DNA from 3 places in the Streptomyces sp. NPDC048434 genome. Region 1 is predicted to be linked to each of the others. Evidence: riboswitches for the same ligand, from Rfam matches in the RefSeq annotation. Region 1 holds a riboswitch; each other region holds the start of a gene.
What was found. A riboswitch is a leader RNA that binds a small molecule or an ion and turns the genes downstream of it on or off. The one in region 1 is predicted to bind thiamine pyrophosphate.
Positions count from the first base shown of each region.

Region 2: it holds a riboswitch for thiamine pyrophosphate, as region 1 does, so the genes downstream of both, thiO (glycine oxidase ThiO) here and thiC (phosphomethylpyrimidine synthase ThiC) in region 1, are expected to answer to the same signal.
Region 3: it holds a riboswitch for thiamine pyrophosphate, as region 1 does, so the genes downstream of both, ACGFWI_RS32075 (thiamine ABC transporter substrate binding subunit) here and thiC (phosphomethylpyrimidine synthase ThiC) in region 1, are expected to answer to the same signal.

Region 1 covers NZ_JBICXQ010000002.1:304,453-309,652, forward strand. Annotated here, with positions in the region: gene ACGFWI_RS03665 (hypothetical protein) at 1-41, shown strand, start outside; gene thiC (phosphomethylpyrimidine synthase ThiC) at 155-1,939, opposite strand; TPP riboswitch at 1,933-2,089, opposite strand; gene ACGFWI_RS03675 (YibE/F family protein) at 2,161-3,567, shown strand; gene ACGFWI_RS03680 (SsgA family sporulation/cell division regulator) at 3,736-4,158, opposite strand; gene ACGFWI_RS03685 (DUF5326 family protein) at 4,900-5,124, opposite strand.
Region 2 covers NZ_JBICXQ010000043.1:12,958-18,157, reverse strand. Annotated here, with positions in the region: gene pknB (Stk1 family PASTA domain-containing Ser/Thr kinase) at 1-638, opposite strand, end outside; gene ACGFWI_RS35815 (thiazole synthase) at 1,256-2,050, opposite strand; gene thiS (sulfur carrier protein ThiS) at 2,096-2,323, opposite strand; gene thiO (glycine oxidase ThiO) at 2,320-3,540, opposite strand; TPP riboswitch at 3,538-3,650, opposite strand; gene ACGFWI_RS35800 (NAD(P)/FAD-dependent oxidoreductase) at 3,807-5,048, shown strand; gene ACGFWI_RS35795 (Rv2175c family DNA-binding protein) at 5,178-5,200, shown strand, end outside.
Region 3 covers NZ_JBICXQ010000033.1:6,894-12,093, reverse strand. Annotated here, with positions in the region: gene ACGFWI_RS32080 (ABC transporter permease) at 1-1,461, opposite strand, end outside; gene ACGFWI_RS32075 (thiamine ABC transporter substrate binding subunit) at 1,515-2,588, opposite strand; TPP riboswitch at 2,692-2,810, opposite strand; gene rlmN (23S rRNA (adenine(2503)-C(2))-methyltransferase RlmN) at 2,844-3,950, opposite strand; gene ACGFWI_RS32065 (hypothetical protein) at 4,349-4,570, shown strand; gene ACGFWI_RS32060 (zinc-dependent alcohol dehydrogenase family protein) at 4,915-5,200, opposite strand, start outside.

The sequences.
Region 1 (5,200 bases):
CCAGCCCGGATCACGGGGGACCGGACCACCAGCCGGATTAGGGCCTGCCCGGCGCCCTGCACGTCACGGGGCCGCCTGCCGGCCCCGGGGCGGGCAGGCGGAAGGCCCCCGCCTTTTCGGCAGAGGCCTTCACACGGAGGCGTCCGAACGACGGCTAGTCCGCGATCGGCAGATACACGCGGTTACCCGCCGCCGCGAACTCCTTCGACTTCTCGGCCATCCCCGCCTCGGGGTCGATCGACAGGTCACCCCCGTGCTCGCGGCGGATGTCCTGGCTGATCTTCATCGAGCAGAACTTCGGGCCGCACATCGAGCAGAAGTGGGCCGTCTTCGCCGGCTCGGCGGGCAGCGTCTCGTCGTGGAAGGCGCGGGCCGTGTCCGGGTCGAGGGCCAGGTTGAACTGGTCCTCCCAGCGGAACTCGAAGCGGGCGTCGGAGAGCGCGTCGTCCCATTCCTGGGCGCCCGGGTGCCCCTTGGCCAGGTCGGCCGCATGGGCCGCGATCTTGTACGTGATGACGCCGGTCTTGACGTCGTCGCGGTCCGGCAGGCCCAGATGTTCCTTGGGCGTGACGTAGCAGAGCATCGCGGTGCCCCACCAGGCGATCATCGCTGCTCCGATACCGGAGGTGATGTGGTCGTAGGCGGGCGCGATGTCGGTGGTCAGCGGGCCGAGCGTATAGAACGGGGCCTCCTCGCAGATCTCCTGCTGGAGGTCGATGTTCTCCTTGATCTTGTGCATCGGGACATGTCCCGGGCCCTCGATCATGGTCTGTACGCCGTGCCGCTTGGCGATGGTGTTCAGCTCGCCGAGCGTCCGCAGCTCCGCGAACTGCGCCTCGTCGTTGGCGTCCGCGATGGATCCGGGGCGCAGGCCGTCACCCAGCGAGTAGGTGACGTCGTACGAGGCGAGGATCTCGCAGAGCTCCTCGAAGTGCGTGTAGAGGAACGACTCCTTGTGGTGCGCCAGGCACCAGGCGGCCATGATCGAGCCCCCGCGGGAGACGATGCCGGTCTTGCGGCGGGCCGTCAGAGGGACATAGCGGAGCAGCACACCGGCGTGCACCGTCATGTAGTCGACGCCCTGTTCGGCCTGCTCGATGACGGTGTCCTTGTAGACCTCCCAGGTCAGGTCCTCGGCCTTGCCGTCGACCTTCTCCAGCGCCTGGTAGAGGGGGACCGTGCCGATGGGGACGGGGGAGTTGCGCAGCACCCATTCCCGGGTGGTGTGGATGTTGCGGCCGGTGGAGAGGTCCATCACCGTGTCGGCGCCCCAGCGGGTCGCCCAGGTCATCTTCTCCACCTCCTCCTCGATGGAGGAAGTGACCGCCGAATTGCCGATGTTGGCGTTCACCTTCACCAGGAAGTTCTTGCCGATGATCATCGGCTCGATCTCCGGGTGGTTGATGTTGGACGGCAGCACCGCCCGGCCGGCCGCGATCTCATCGCGGACGAACTCGGGCGTGACGTTCTCGCGGAGGGCGACGTACTCCATCTCCGCGGTGATCTCGCCGCGCCGGGCGTAGGCGAGCTGGGTGACCGCGGCGCCGTCACGGCCACGGCGCGGCTGGCGGGGGCGGCCCGGGAAGACCGCATCGAGGTTCTTGAGACCGCCGCGCGGCGAGGTGTGCTTGAGGCCGTCGTCCTCCGGCCGCATGGGTCGGCCCGCGTACTCCGCGGTGTCGCCGCGGGCGATGATCCAGTTCTCCCGCAGCGGCGCCAGACCACGGCGGACGTCGGTATCGATTTGAGGGTCGGTGTACGGCCCTGACGTGTCGTAGAGCGTCACGTCCTTGCCGTTGGTGAGGTGCACCCGCCGGACGGGGACGCGAAGGTCCGGGCGCGATCCGGAGACATAGCCCTTGTGCCAGCCAATCTGCGGCTCATTGCTGCCGCTGGCACCGTTTCCGTTTTCGGGCGTGTGTGCATCCTGCAGAGTCATAAGACCCAACTCCCTACGCCGGCATTACCCGGTAACAGGTTCGGCGGTCGACGCAGCGGCTTCCATCCATGGGCGTTTCACGTGAAACGCCGCTGGGACGAAGGTCAGCGCCCTCTCAGCCCGGTGCTCCGAGCTCCCGCGATTGCAAAGGTGGCACCACGGTAGCGGCCGATGTGGCGGAGTGAACAGGGGGCCCCAGGAGTTCTTGCGATGATCTAGCGGTGAGCCCTGACGAGTCCCACCACCATTCCGCCGTGCACTCACATGCGCACAGCCATGGCCCTGCCACGCCCGTCTCCCGGCATCTGCGCAAGGTCATCGCGGCGGTGCTGATCCCCTTCGCGGCCGCGGTGGCGGTCGGTCTCGTCGTGCTCTGGCCGGGCGGCGCGCCACCCCACAAGCCGTCCGGCGTCGGCTTCGACCAGCCCACGGAGCGGGCCCGAGTCATCAAGGTGGCGGAGGTGAACTGTGCGGATGTCCATGCCGAGCAGCAGCCCCAACAACCGTCTCCGACAGGGCAGCCACCGGCCGGGGGAGCGGCCAAGGGCAAGCCCTGCCAGCAGACGACGATCAAAGTCACCACGGGAGAGAACGCCGGGCGCACCTTCCAGACGGTGGTGACGCCGGACGCCCTGCGCCACTACACCACCGGCCAGGACGTGGTGGTGGCGTACTCCCCCAAGGCGCCGAAGGATCTGCAGTATTCGGTCAGCGATGTCGACCGGACGCTCCCGATGTGGGTGCTGGCTGCGATCTTCGCATTCGCGGTGGTGATCGTCGGCCGACTGCGTGGCGTCCTGGCGCTGGTGGCACTGGCGGCCAGCTTTGCGGTCCTGACGCTGTTCATCCTCCCGGCGATCCTGCAGGGTTCGAATCCGCTGGTGGTGGCGGTGGTCGGGGGAAGCGCGATCATGCTGATCGCGCTGTACCTGTGTCATGGGCTGACGGCCCGTACGTCGGTGGCCGTGCTCGGCACCCTCGCCTCACTGCTGCTGATCGGGCTGCTCGGCTCGGTGTTCATCAACTGGGCGCTGCTGACCGGCAATACGGACGAAACGACCGGGCTGGTGCACGGCCTGTACCCCGACATCGAGATCCGCGGCCTGCTGCTCGCGGGGATCATCATCGGGTCACTGGGTGTGCTCGACGATGTGACGGTGACCCAGACCGCCGCCGTCTGGGAGCTCAAGGAGGCGGACCTGGCCGCCGGCTGGCGCAAGCTGTACGGCGCCGCGATGCGGATCGGCCGGGATCACATCGCGTCCGTCGTCAACACCCTTGTACTGGCCTACGCGGGTGCCGCGCTGCCGCTGCTTTTGCTGTTCTCGATCGCACAGAGCAGCGTCGGCACGGTCGCCACGAGCGAGGTGGTCGCGGAGGAGATCATCCGCACGCTCGTGGGCAGCATCGGACTGGTCGCCGCAGTGCCGCTGACGACGTTGCTGGCGGCCCTGGTCGTCTCGGCGGACCGGAAGGGACAGGGCGCGGTGGGGAGTGACGGCGGGGCAGGAGCCGGACAGCGCTCCGGGGCGGGTTCCGGAGTCGGGGTTGGCGCCGACGTGCCGATGGGCGCCACGGAGTCCCGGCCGGGCCGGCGCGGGGGACGCGGCAGGCGCCGTAAGCGGTGACGGGACTCGGGGCCGGTCCGGCAGGCAATGCAGACCGTGAGCGGAGCGGGGGCACGGGGACAGGTGCGAGGAAGGGCAGACGGTACGGCGGGGCGGAGCACACGGGTACGCGGGATGACCGGCGCACCCGGTACGACACCGTCGTGAACGGCCCGTCCGGGGTCGGGGTCAGCCGGCCGGTGCCTCCGTGAGGATCCGGTCGAGTACAGCCTCCAGGGTGTCGCAGACCTCTTCCTTGCCCAGCGGTACGAGCCGGTCCGTACGGTCCAGGAAGGCGACCAGCGGCGCCGCGCTCACCCGGAACAGCGCACGCTCGGCGCCGACTTGAAGGCTGATGAAGACATCGCTGAGGTGCGCGGGGGAGGCCGGCTCGATACGCACATCACCCTCACCGGACGGCCGACTCAGCCCGTCCAGCAGCAGCTCTCGACCGAACGCCCACGTCACGGGCGCATCGCCGGGCAGATCGAAGGTGAGGCGGACGGCGTACGGATCGGCGCTGGCGAAATCCAGCTCCACCGGAATCCGGAACGCGAGCTCTTCCGAGACGACGAAGCTCATGATCACTTCTGCCTGAACTGTGTCGGTCATCAACCACTGCCCCGCACTTGATCGGAGATGGCCGGGAAGCATCGCCCGTAGCCCTATTGGCGCCATCGTCTGCCAGGCGCAAGCAGATCACAAGGAGTGAGTTTCCAGATACTGACAGAGAAGGCGAGTGTCGTTAGTGACGCCTCCGCCATTCTTCGTAGTCGGTCTGTAACGGACCGCAATCGATGCAGTTCGCCCACGGACAGAGAAACCGCCGACACCGCGGCGACCGCCTCGACCGGGACCGGGATAGCCGAGAACGCCGTGCCCTGGGCATATTTCTGACACCCGAAAGCCCGGAGGTTGCCACGCACCGTATCCAAACGGTGCGGCAATTCGCCCTCAGATCACACAGAAAAGGGCGATATCGGCTGGACGGTGCGGCGGGCTAGACACTCTTTGTTCGATGCCTCGTCAAACTGCGCGAGCAGACATTGCCCGATCACGTGGGCGGTGCGGCGGCACGGAAGCCGGCCCTTTCCTCCGCCGATGGCTACTCCGGGCCGTCGGCGACCGTCACCGCCTCAATATCACCCTCTCGGTAGACGGCGAAGTAGACGGCGGTACCTACTCCGACCCGTCACGGCCGGCACGTCGGGATCCGGGCCCGTTGCCGGCACCCGACTCCGGGCCGGACGCCGACGGGGGCGGGAGGATCATTTGCCGTTCACGATCGCCAACGCCGACCCCCCGGGTCCGCTCGCAGCGGGCACGGGAGCCGGTCGGTGGGAGGCCTGCGGCCTACCAGTCGCCCTTCGATGAGGACGAGGACGAGCCACTGGTCCTGCGGACGAGATAGATGACTCCGGCGATCAGAGCTGCCGCTATGAGGACCTTGAACAGCACGCTGATCAGGAAGCCGAGCGCCGTGGTGATCAGTCCGCCGAAGACCACGATCAGGACGACGGGCACCACGACCCAGGTGACCCACCACGGAAGTCCTGCGAATATCCCCTTACCAGCCACTGCTCTGCCCTGCTTTCTGTCTGTCGCGCTGTCGTTGTCCGTACCGCGCCATCCGTCTGCTGCGCTGTTGTCGCGG
Region 2 (5,200 bases), on a different contig from region 1:
CCCGTCAGCATCTCGTAGAGCACCACACCACAGGCGTAGACATCGACCCGGGCGTCCGCGGTGCCGTGCTCCAGCTGCTCGGGGGCGAGGTAGGAGACGGTGCCCAGGACGGAGCCGGTCGAGGCGGTGGTGTTCGTGTCCACCGCGCGCACCAGACCGAAGTCGGCGACCTTGACCCGGCCGTCGTCGCCGATCAGGACGTTCTCCGGCTTCATGTCGCGGTGCACCAGGCCCGCGCGGTGCGCGGCCCCCAGGGCGGCCAGGATCGGCTCCAGGATGTCCAGCGCGGCCCGCGGCTGCAGGGCGCCCCGCTCCCGCAGCACATCGCGCAGCGTGCAGCCGGCGACGTACTCCATGGCCAGATAGACGTACGTACCGTCCGTGCCCTGGTCGAAGACGCCCACCACATTCGGATGCGACAGCCGCGCGACCGACTTCGCCTCGCGGATGAAGCGGTCGACGAACGCCTCGTCCATGGCGAGGCCCGGGTGCATCACCTTCAGCGCGAGCACGCGGTCGAGCCGGGTGTCCACGGCTTGGTACACCGTGGCCATACCGCCTGCGGCGATGCGCGCCTGGACGCGGTAGCGGCCGTCGAGCAGCTGGCCCACGAGCGGGTCCTGAAGGGTCGTATCCACGGCAGACGAGTCTACGAGGAACCACCGACAGGACGAACTCGGCGGCCCCCGCCGAGGCGGACTGCAGCGGAACGGTGACTATTCGCGGCGCTTGGCTGTTGTCCCACGTTGTCGGCTGTCCCGCCGTGGTTCGTCTCGCCGTTGCGCCTGTCCGCTGCGCTTTGCGCCCCGGCCCGCGTTGTCGGCGTTCCCGCCGCGGGCGTTGTTCGCCGTTGCGCCTGGCGGCGGGCGGGGTCCGCTGCGCGGGGCTGTCGGGTGCCGGTGACGGGCCTGCGCGGGTGGGTGTCCGGACTGCTGCGCTTTACGTCCGGACACCCACCCGCTCCGGCCCGTCCCCTCCCGTTGAGGGGTGGGAAAAGGGCGGTGGGGGTGCCCGTATGTGATCACGCGCGGCCCCGTGGACCACATCGGAGGAACCGGACACGAAAGGTCCGCCCCCACCCGCCTCACCACCCACCCACGGGAGGGGACGGACCGAAGGACGAAGTCCTTAGGGCCGTCACCGCACCCGACGAACCCCCGCCCGCCGCAGGCGCAACGGCGCGATGGGACGCGGTGGGACAGCCGACAACGTGGGAAGGCCTTGGGAAGGCCTTGGGAAGGCCTTGGGAAGGCCGTCAGAAGGCCGGCCGCTCCGGATCCAGTTCCGGCATGCCCTCGGTGGGTGAGGACGCCAGGGCGAAGTGGCGGCGCGGGATCCGGCCCGCGCGGTGCGCCAGCCGCCCGGCCGTGACCGCGTGCCGCATCGCCTGAGCCATCAGCTCCGGCTCCTGCGCGCGGGTCACCGCGGACGCCAGCATCACCGCCGCACAGCCCAGCTCCATGGCCAGGGAGACGTCCGACGCCGTTCCCGCGCCCGCGTCGAGGATGACCGGGACACCGGCCCGCTCGGTGATCAGCTGGAAGTTGTGCGGATTGCGGATGCCGAGGCCGGAGCCGATCGGCGAGCCCAGCGGCATGATCGCGGCGCAGCCCACGTCCTCCAGCTTGCGGGCCAGCACCGGATCGTCGTTCGTGTAGGGCAGCACGGTGAAACCGTCGTCCACCAGGGTCTCGGCGGCATCCAGCAGCTCGATCGGGTCGGGCAGCAGGGTGCGCTCGTCGGCGACCACCTCGAGCTTGATCCAGTCCGTGCCGAGCGCTTCCCGGGCGAGCCGGGCGGTGAGCACCGCTTCGCCCGCGGTGAAGCAGCCCGCCGTGTTCGGCAGCACCTTGATCTTGTGCCGCTCCAGTACGGACAGCACCGAGCCGTGCACGGTCGGATCCAGCCGCCGCATGGCGACCGTGGTCAGCTCCGTACCGGAGGCGAGCAGCGCCCGCTCCAGGACGTCGAGGCTGGGCGCGCCACCGGTGCCCATGATCAGACGGGACGCGAAGGTGGTGCCGGCGAGGGTGAGGGTGTCGGAGGTCACGGGGGGTGTCCCCCCGAGGGGTGCGGTGTCGGCCATGTCTGCGGATCAGCCTCCCTGGACCGCGGTGAGCACCTCGACGCGGTCGCCGTCGCCGAGCGGGGTGGTGGGCCACTGGGTGCGTGGCACCACGAGGTCATTGACCGCCGCGGCCACCCCGGCGGGCGCCGTGGACAGCGTCGCGACGAGCCGGTCGAGGGTGAGCCCGCCGGGGACCTCGCGGGCCTCGCCGTTGACGGACACCGAGACGGTAGGGGCAGGGGTGACGGCGTTCATACGGACTGCTCCAGGGGGGCACGGGTGCGCTCGGGCCCCGAGGCGGGGGTGAAGCGCGCGGGGGAGAAGGGGCGGGCCTCTTCCGGGAGGAGCCCGGTGGCCAGCACCTCGGCCATCGCGTCACCGGTGACCGGCGCGAGCAGCACACCGTTGCGGAAGTGACCGGTGGCCAGATGGAAGCCGGGCAGTGCGGTCGGCCCGAGCATCGGGGCGTTGTCGGGGGAGCCGGGGCGCAGCCCGGCGCAGGTCTCGACGAGCGGCAGCTCGGTGATGCCAGGGACCAGCTCGTGCGCGTCCCGCAGCAGCTCGTAGACGCCGCCCGCGGTCACGGTGGTGTCCCAGCCCAGCTCCTCGCTGGTGGCGCCGACGACCAGTTCGCCGTTCTCCCGGGGGACCAGGTAGAGGGGGCCGCCGCGGACGACCGCCCGTACGGTGCGCGACAGGAAGGCGGGGCTGCCCGCGGGCATGTCCGGCAGCCGCAGCCGCAGCACCTGGCCCTTGACCGGGCGTACCTGCGGCAGCACGTCGTCGGGCACGCCGGCGAGCTGACCGCTGTAGCTGCCCGCGGCCAGGACGACCTGACCGGCCGGCACCCGGGTGCCGTCGGCGAGTTCGGCGCCAGTGGCACGGCCGCCGTCGACCGTCAGCCGCACGGCCCGGCTCCGGTGGAAGGCCACTCCGGAGCGCTCACAGGCGGCCAGCAGCGCGCTCGCCAGCCGGCGCGGATCGACCTGGTGGTCGCCGTCCACCCGCAGACCGCCGCGCACCCCGGGGGCCAGCATCGGCTCCAGACGCCGGCACTCGCGCCCCGTGAGCCACTGCGCGTCCAGCCCCGAGCGGATCTGCAGGGTGTGCAGTTCGCGCAGATGGGCACGGTCGTCGGCGTCCAGCGCGACGGCCAGGGTGCCGCACCGCCGGTAGCCGATGGGGTGGCCGGCGGCCTCCTCCAGCTCTTCCGCGAACCGGGGGTAGCGCCGCGCGGAGGCGAGATTGAGGCCCAGCAGGGTCTGCTCGCCGTAGTGGAGCTCGGTGACCGCGGCCAGCATCCCGGCCGCGACACGGGCCGCGCCGCCACCGGGCGCGGGGTCGGCCACCGCGGCACTCAGCCCGCGGACGGCCGCCCGCCAGGCGGTGACCAGGCCGATGATGCCGCCGCCGATGACGAGTACATCGGGGCTCTGCGGGGTGGGTTTCGTTCGTGTGGCAGATGCCTGCATGGGTGTCCAGCCCCTCCCTTCGCCGGCATGACCCGGATCAGGTTCGTACGGTCGGAGGCCGGCCAGCCTCCCTCTCAGCCCGGTGCGTCCGGGCTCCCGCGAGTGCGTGTATCCGTCACCCTAATACGGGGCCGCGACGCGCCGTAAGGCAACGTCCACGGCCGCCCACGGCCCCGCGCCCCGGGCCGGTCCGATGGTGACGCTGTGTCAGAGATCTCCTTGCGCGCTGCTGCGAGGCGCGTCACACCCCGTCCTAGAGTGATCGGGTGAGCGAGCAGAGCAAGTCCTCCCAGGCCCCTGACCGCAGGCCGCATGTCGTGATCGCCGGCGCGGGAATCGCGGGTGTGCAGACCGCGGTCGCCCTGCGCGAACAGGGCTGGCGCGGCGCGATCACGCTCCTCGGCGACGAGCCTCACCAGCCCTACGACCGTCCGCCACTGTCCAAGGCGGTGCTGCTGGGCAAGGCCGAGGGCTCCACCTTCGACGTCGACTTCGAAGGGCTCGGCATCGCACTCCACCTCAGCCGGCCCGTCACCGCCCTGCGGCCGGACGCCCATGTGATCGAGACGGCCGACGGCCCGCTCTCCTACGACTACGCGGTCCTGGCGACCGGCGCCGACCCGATCGTGCTGCCCGGCAGCGAGGGGCTGCCCGGCGTCCATCTGCTGCGCACCCTGGACGACGCCGAGCGGCTGCGGCCGGTGCTCGCCGCCCAGCACGAAATCGTGGTCGTCGGGGCCGGCTGGATCGGTGCCGAGTTCGCGACCGCGGCGCGCGAGGCGGGCTGCGCGGTCACCGTCGTCGAGGCCGCCGACCGCCCGCTGGCCGGTGCGCTGCCCGCCGAGGTCGCGGCCCATATGACCGGCTGGTACGCGGACGCGGGGGCCGAGCTGCGTATCAACGCCCGGGTCGCGTCCGTCACGGCGGGCGCGGTCACCCTCGCGGACGGCACGACGCTGCCCGCCGACGCGGTGGTCGTCGGGATCGGCGCCCGCCCCGCGACCGCCTGGCTGGCCGGCTCGGGCGTCGAGGTCTCGCCGCAGGACGGCTCCGTACTGGCCGACGAGCAGCTGCGCACCTCCGTCGCCGATGTCTACGCCGTCGGCGACTGCGCCTCGTTCCCGTCGGCCCGCTACGGCAGCCGTCTGCTGATCCACCACTGGGACAACGCCCTCCAGGGCCCCCGTACGGTCGGCGAGAACATCGCCCGCGGCGACGCGCAAGGGGTGGCCTACGACCCCGTCCCGTACTTCTGGTCGGAGCAGTTCGGCCGGTTCGTGCAGTACGCGGGCCACCACGGGGACGCCGACGAGTTGGTCTGGCGCGGTGACCCGGCCGGGGCCGCGTGGTCGGTGATCTGGCTGCGGGAGGGGAGGCTCGTCGCGCTGCTGGCCGTGGGGCGGCCCCGGGACCTCGCCCAGGGGCGCAAGCTGATCGAGCGGGGCGTGGCCATGGACCGCGAGCGGGCCGCGAACGCGGCGGTGCCGCTGAAGGCCGCGGCGCTGTAGCCCGGGTGCGGGGCACGTCGTGACCGGCAGTCGTCGCCCGAGCGCCTGCCGTCACCCGCCGGTGTGCAGGAAGCCCCTGATGGCGATGCCCGGCTACCGGCTGTCAGTGCGAGGTGGCAGGCTTGTCCTGTGACCGAGATTGACGCAAACAT
Region 3 (5,200 bases), on a different contig from region 1:
GAACTCGCCGAGCGAGACGGCGAAGGCGAAGCCCGCGGCGATCAGCAGGGCGCGCCGCACCAGGGGCAGGTCGACCTCGCGCCACACCCGCCACGGCGAGGCGCCGAGCACGGCGGCCGCCTCCCGCAGCCGTCCGTCGACCGCCCGCAGGACCGGCAGCATCGTCCGGACCACGAACGGCACCCCCACCAGCGCCTGGGCGAGCGGCACCAGCCACCATGAGGCGCGCAGATCGAGCGGGGGTGTGTCGAGACTGATCAGAAACCCGAAGCCGACGGTCACCGCGGACACCCCGAGGGGCAGCATCAGCAGTGCGTCGAAGCCGCGGACGAACCGGCTGACCAGGGCCGTGCGTCCGGACAGGCCCCTGCGGAGCCGGGGGAGGGTCAGCGCGGCGGCCGCCAGCCCGCCCACCACCAGCGCGATCGCCGTGGCCGCCGCCCCGTAGGCGAGGGAGTTCCACAGGGCGTCGAGGGGCGCGACGGCGAAGGTGCTGTCGGCGTTCGCGGCGGACCGCAGCGAGGTGTAGAACACCGCTCCGTAGCCGTCCGGCCCGGCGAACGACCGCTCCACGAGCACGGCGAGGGGCACGATGAGCAGGACGGTGATGACGGCGAGCGTCCCCCACAAAAGCGCCCACTGACCGCGGCCGCGCGGCCGGTGGGCGGTCTGCGAGGCCGGTACGAGCCGCAGGGCGGTTTCCCGGCGGCGCACGGTCCAGGCGTGCAGTGCCAGCACGCCCAGTACCGCCGCGAATTGGATCATGGTGAGGACGGCGGCCGCCGGCAGATCCAGGAACTCCGCGGTCTGCCGGTAGATCTCCACCTCCAGCGTCGCGAAGGTGGGCCCGCCCAGAATCTGCACCACCCCGAAGGAGGTGAAGGTGAAGAGGAAGACCATCAGCGCGGCGGCCGCGACGGCGGGCCCCAGGGCCGGCAGCGTCACCCGCCGCCAGGCCGCGAACCGTCCGGCCCCCAGCATCCGCGCCGCCTCTTCCTGACGCGGGTCGAGCTGCGCCCAGAGCCCGCCGACGGTCCGTACGACCACGGCGTAGTTGAAGAAGACATGGGCGAGCAGGATCGCCCACACCGAGGTGTCCAGGCGCAGGCCCCACAGCTCGTCCAGCAGCCCGCCCCGCCCGGCCAGCGCCAGGAAGGCCGAGCCGACGACGACGGTCGGCAGCACGAACGGCACCGCCACCACTGCCCGCAGCAGCTGTTTGCCGGGGAAGTCGAAGCGCGCGAAGACATAGGCGCCGGGCAGCGCGACCAGCAGTGTCAGCCCCGTGGAGGCCGCCGCCTGCCAGACGGTGAACCACAGCACATGGACGACGTCCGGGTCGCTCAGCACGGCACCGAACCGGCCCAACTGCCACTGTCCGCCGTCCTTCAGGCCCCGTCCGACGATCGCCACGACCGGATAGGCGAAGAACAGCGCGAAGAAGGCGAGCGGCACCGCCATCAGGCCGAGCCGCACCGCCGTTCCCTTCGCGGGCCCGGGACGCCGCTCGTGGGTTACTTCAGAACGAGCGAGGACCACTGCTTGATCCACTGTTCGCGGTTCTTGGTGATCGTCTCGGGAGGCAGCGTCGTGGGCTTGTCGATCGTCGTGCCGTACTTGGTGAACAGCTCCGGCACCTTGGCGTCCCCGCGCGCCGGGTTGACGAACATCTGCAGCGGTACGTCCTCCTGGAACTCCTTGCTCAGCAGGAAGTCCAGCAGCGCCTTACCGCCCTTCTCGTTCTTCGCGCCCTTGAGCAGGCCGCCGAATTCGATCTGGCGGAAGCAGGTGCCCGTCGCGACCCCGGTCGGTGCCTCCTCGGGCGCGGGCTTCTTGCCCAGCACCTCGGCCGGCGGGCTGGAGGCGTAGGAGACCACCAGCGGCTTGTCGCCCTTGCCCTTGCCGGCCGCGGAGCCCGAGAACCGCTCGTAGTAGGCCTGTTCCCAGCCGTCGACGACCTCGGCGCCATTGGCCTTGAGCTTCTTCCAGTAGCCCTGCCAGCCGGCTTCCCCGTACTTCGCGATGGTGCCGAGCTGGAAGGCGAGCCCCGGGGAGGAGGTGGCGGAGTTCTCCGTGACGAGCAGCCCCTTGTACCGCGGCTTGATCAGATCGTCGAAGCTCTTCGGCGGCGCGATCTTGTGCCGGGCGAAGTAGCCGCGGTCGTAGTTGACGCAGATGTCGCCGTAGTCGAGCGGGGTGACCCGGTGCCCGCCCTTGTCGAGCTGCAGCCCGGCCGGAACGTCCGCCAGCCCCTTGGCCCGGTACGGGCTGAAGAGGCCCTCGTGCAGACCGCGCGAGAGCAGGGTGTTGTCGATGCCGAAGAACACATCGCCCTGGGGGTTGCCCTTGGACAGGATCGCCTGGTTGACGGCCTTGCCGGCGTCCCCGCCCTTGAGGATCTTGACCTTGTAGCCGCTCTCCTTCTCGAAGGCGGCCAGGACGGACTTGGAGACGTTGAACGAGTCATGGCTGACGAGGGTGACGGTCTTGGCGTCCGCGCTCCCGCCCGAGGTACCGCATGCGGCGAGAGCGGACACGCCGACCGCGGCGGCGACCGCCGTGGCGGTGATCCTGCTGGTGGTGCTCACTGATTTCCTCCTGGCTGGCCAGGAAGAGACGCGGCCCCGCCCGGTGTCCGCGGCTCTCGACGTCCGGTGACGTACGGAGGGGACTCGGGGCGGGGCGCAACAGCATGAGTGACGACCGAACTTCCTACCCGGAATGACCCGGGCGAGGTTCAAGGGTCTGCGGGCACCGTGGTGACGACGCTTCCGCACTCTCAGCGCTGTGGCGCTCCCCTGTCGGAATGTGCATTTGTTCGATCACACGCTACCAGCGGGCGGTCAGCGTTCCGAGGCTGCGAGCTGACCGCAGGCGCCGTCGATCTCCTGGCCGCGGGTGTCGCGGACGGTCACGGGTACGCCGTGCGCCTCGATGGCCTGGACGAACGCCCGCTCGTCCTCGGGACGCGAGGCGGTCCACTTCGAGCCGGGCGTCGGATTCAGCGGGATCAGGTTCACATGGACCCGCTTGCCCTTCAGCAGCCGCCCCAGCAGGTCGCCGCGCCACGCCTGGTCGTTGATGTCCCGGATCAGGGCGTACTCGATGGAGATCCGGCGGCCGGACTTCTCGGCGTACTCCCACGCCGCGTCCAGCACCTCGCGCACCTTCCAGCGCGTGTTGACGGGCACCAGGGTGTCGCGCAGCTCGTCATCGGGCGCATGCAGCGACACGGCCAGCCGGCACTTGAAGCCTTCGTCGGCGAACCGCAGCATCGCCGGCACCAGGCCGACCGTGGAGACGGTGATGCCCCGCTGGGACAGGCCCAGCCCGTCCGGCTCGGGGTCCGTCAGCCGTCGGACCGCGCCGACCACCCGCTTGTAGTTGGCGAGCGGCTCGCCCATGCCCATGAAGACGATGTTGGACAGCCGCGCCGGCCCGCCCGGCACCTCGCCGTCGCGCAGCGCACGCATCCCGTCGACGATCTGGTGCACGATCTCGGCGGTCGAGAGGTTACGGTCCAGGCCTGCCTGGCCGGTGGCGCAGAACGGGCAGTTCATACCGCAGCCGGCCTGCGAGGAGATGCACATGGTGACCCGGTCCGGGTAGCGCATCAGCACGGACTCGACGAGCGTGCCGTCGTGCAGCTTCCACAGGGTCTTGCGCGTGGTGTCCTCGTCGCACGAGATGTGCCGGACGACCTTCATCAGATCCGGCAGCAGCTCGGTCGCCAGCTTCTCGCGCGCCGCCGCCGGGATGTCGGTCCACTGCGCCGGGTCGTGCGCATAGCGGGCGAAGTAGTGCTGCGACAGCTGCTTGGCGCGAAACGGCTTCTCCCCGATCGCGGCCACCGCTTCGCGACGCTCGACGGGGCTGAGATCGGCAAGGTGCCGCGGGGGCTTCTTGGCCCCGCGCGGCGCGACGAAAGTGAGTTCTCCGGGTGCAGGCATGGTCCGTCCAGTGTGGCAGATCGTTTACGGGGGCCCAGGTCGGAGCGGTGAGGGGGCAGTCACCCGCTGTGGCCTTCTGTCACTGGCGGTCTACCTCGCACGGCCCAGGGACGGCCCAGACGGCCGGGCCATCGGCTTGGCCTCGGCCTTGGCGGTCCACCGTGATCACTCCGTGAGACCTGACAGTGGCGGACGGAGGCCTGCGGTGCTCCAGGGACGGAGGCTCCCGGGGCGGCGGGTGAAGCGACCCGAGCCCGCCGAGCTGGTGGTACGTCCGCAGCTTCGCGGGCCCGTGGAGGGGAACTGGGTGAGCAGGGGCCGCCGACGGAGATCTCGGCTTGGTTGCGTTAGTCGGCGTGTTTAGGAGCAGCTCGCCCACCAGGCGCATACTGCTGTTAATGAGAAAGCCTGCCGTAGCCCGGCGTCATCTGCCGTCCAGCCCCTTCAAGCCCCCGGTCACGCGTCCTCCCAAGGAGTTCGCGATAGGCGATCGGGTCACACACGATGAGTACGGCCTCGGCCGCGTGATCTGTGTCGAGGATGAGATCGCGGTACTTGTCGACTTCGGTTCGCTGCAAGCACGGATCATGAGTCCGTACAGCAAACTGGCCAAGCTCTGAGACCCTCGCGACGTTCGGGGCAGCCGCATGCTCAGCCGCGATGGCGGGGTGCCTGGCGGAGCGCCCACGCTGCGCCACGCCACATCGCGGCAGCAGCCGCTCCCCCTCGCCCCTCTCCGGAGCGTTCGGTCCGCTCACGCTGCCGCATCCGTGACAGCGACGGAACGGCGGCCCGGCACCGCCGGCCCTTTCACCCGGCGACCTCGCCCTGCCCCGTCGCCCCGCCGATAAGGATGCGACGGCTCACCCAGCGGTGCGGTCTGCCCGAGCTGGGCGGCGCCGCGGGCCTTGGCGGCCTTGCCCCGCCGCAGCCGCACCGCTGCCGGCGCCGGCAGGGCCGCTTCCTACCTGTCGTCTTTGTCCCGGCCGTCTTCGAAGACGAAGAGTGGCTTGGCGTCACGTGCGGGTGTTTCGGCGAGCGCGATGGCTTCAGTGAAGCGTTCGAGCGGGAACGGCCGGCCCTGGGGGATGCTCAGCACGTCATCAGCGACGAGACCGCGGACCTGGGACAGCGCGTGCAGCGCATCCTCAGGTGAGGCGGTGCCGAACCAGCGGTTCAGCCAGAAGCCACGGACCACTTTGGTTTCGTAGATTACCGAGCGTGCCTGCAGCGGGATCGTCAGCGCTGCC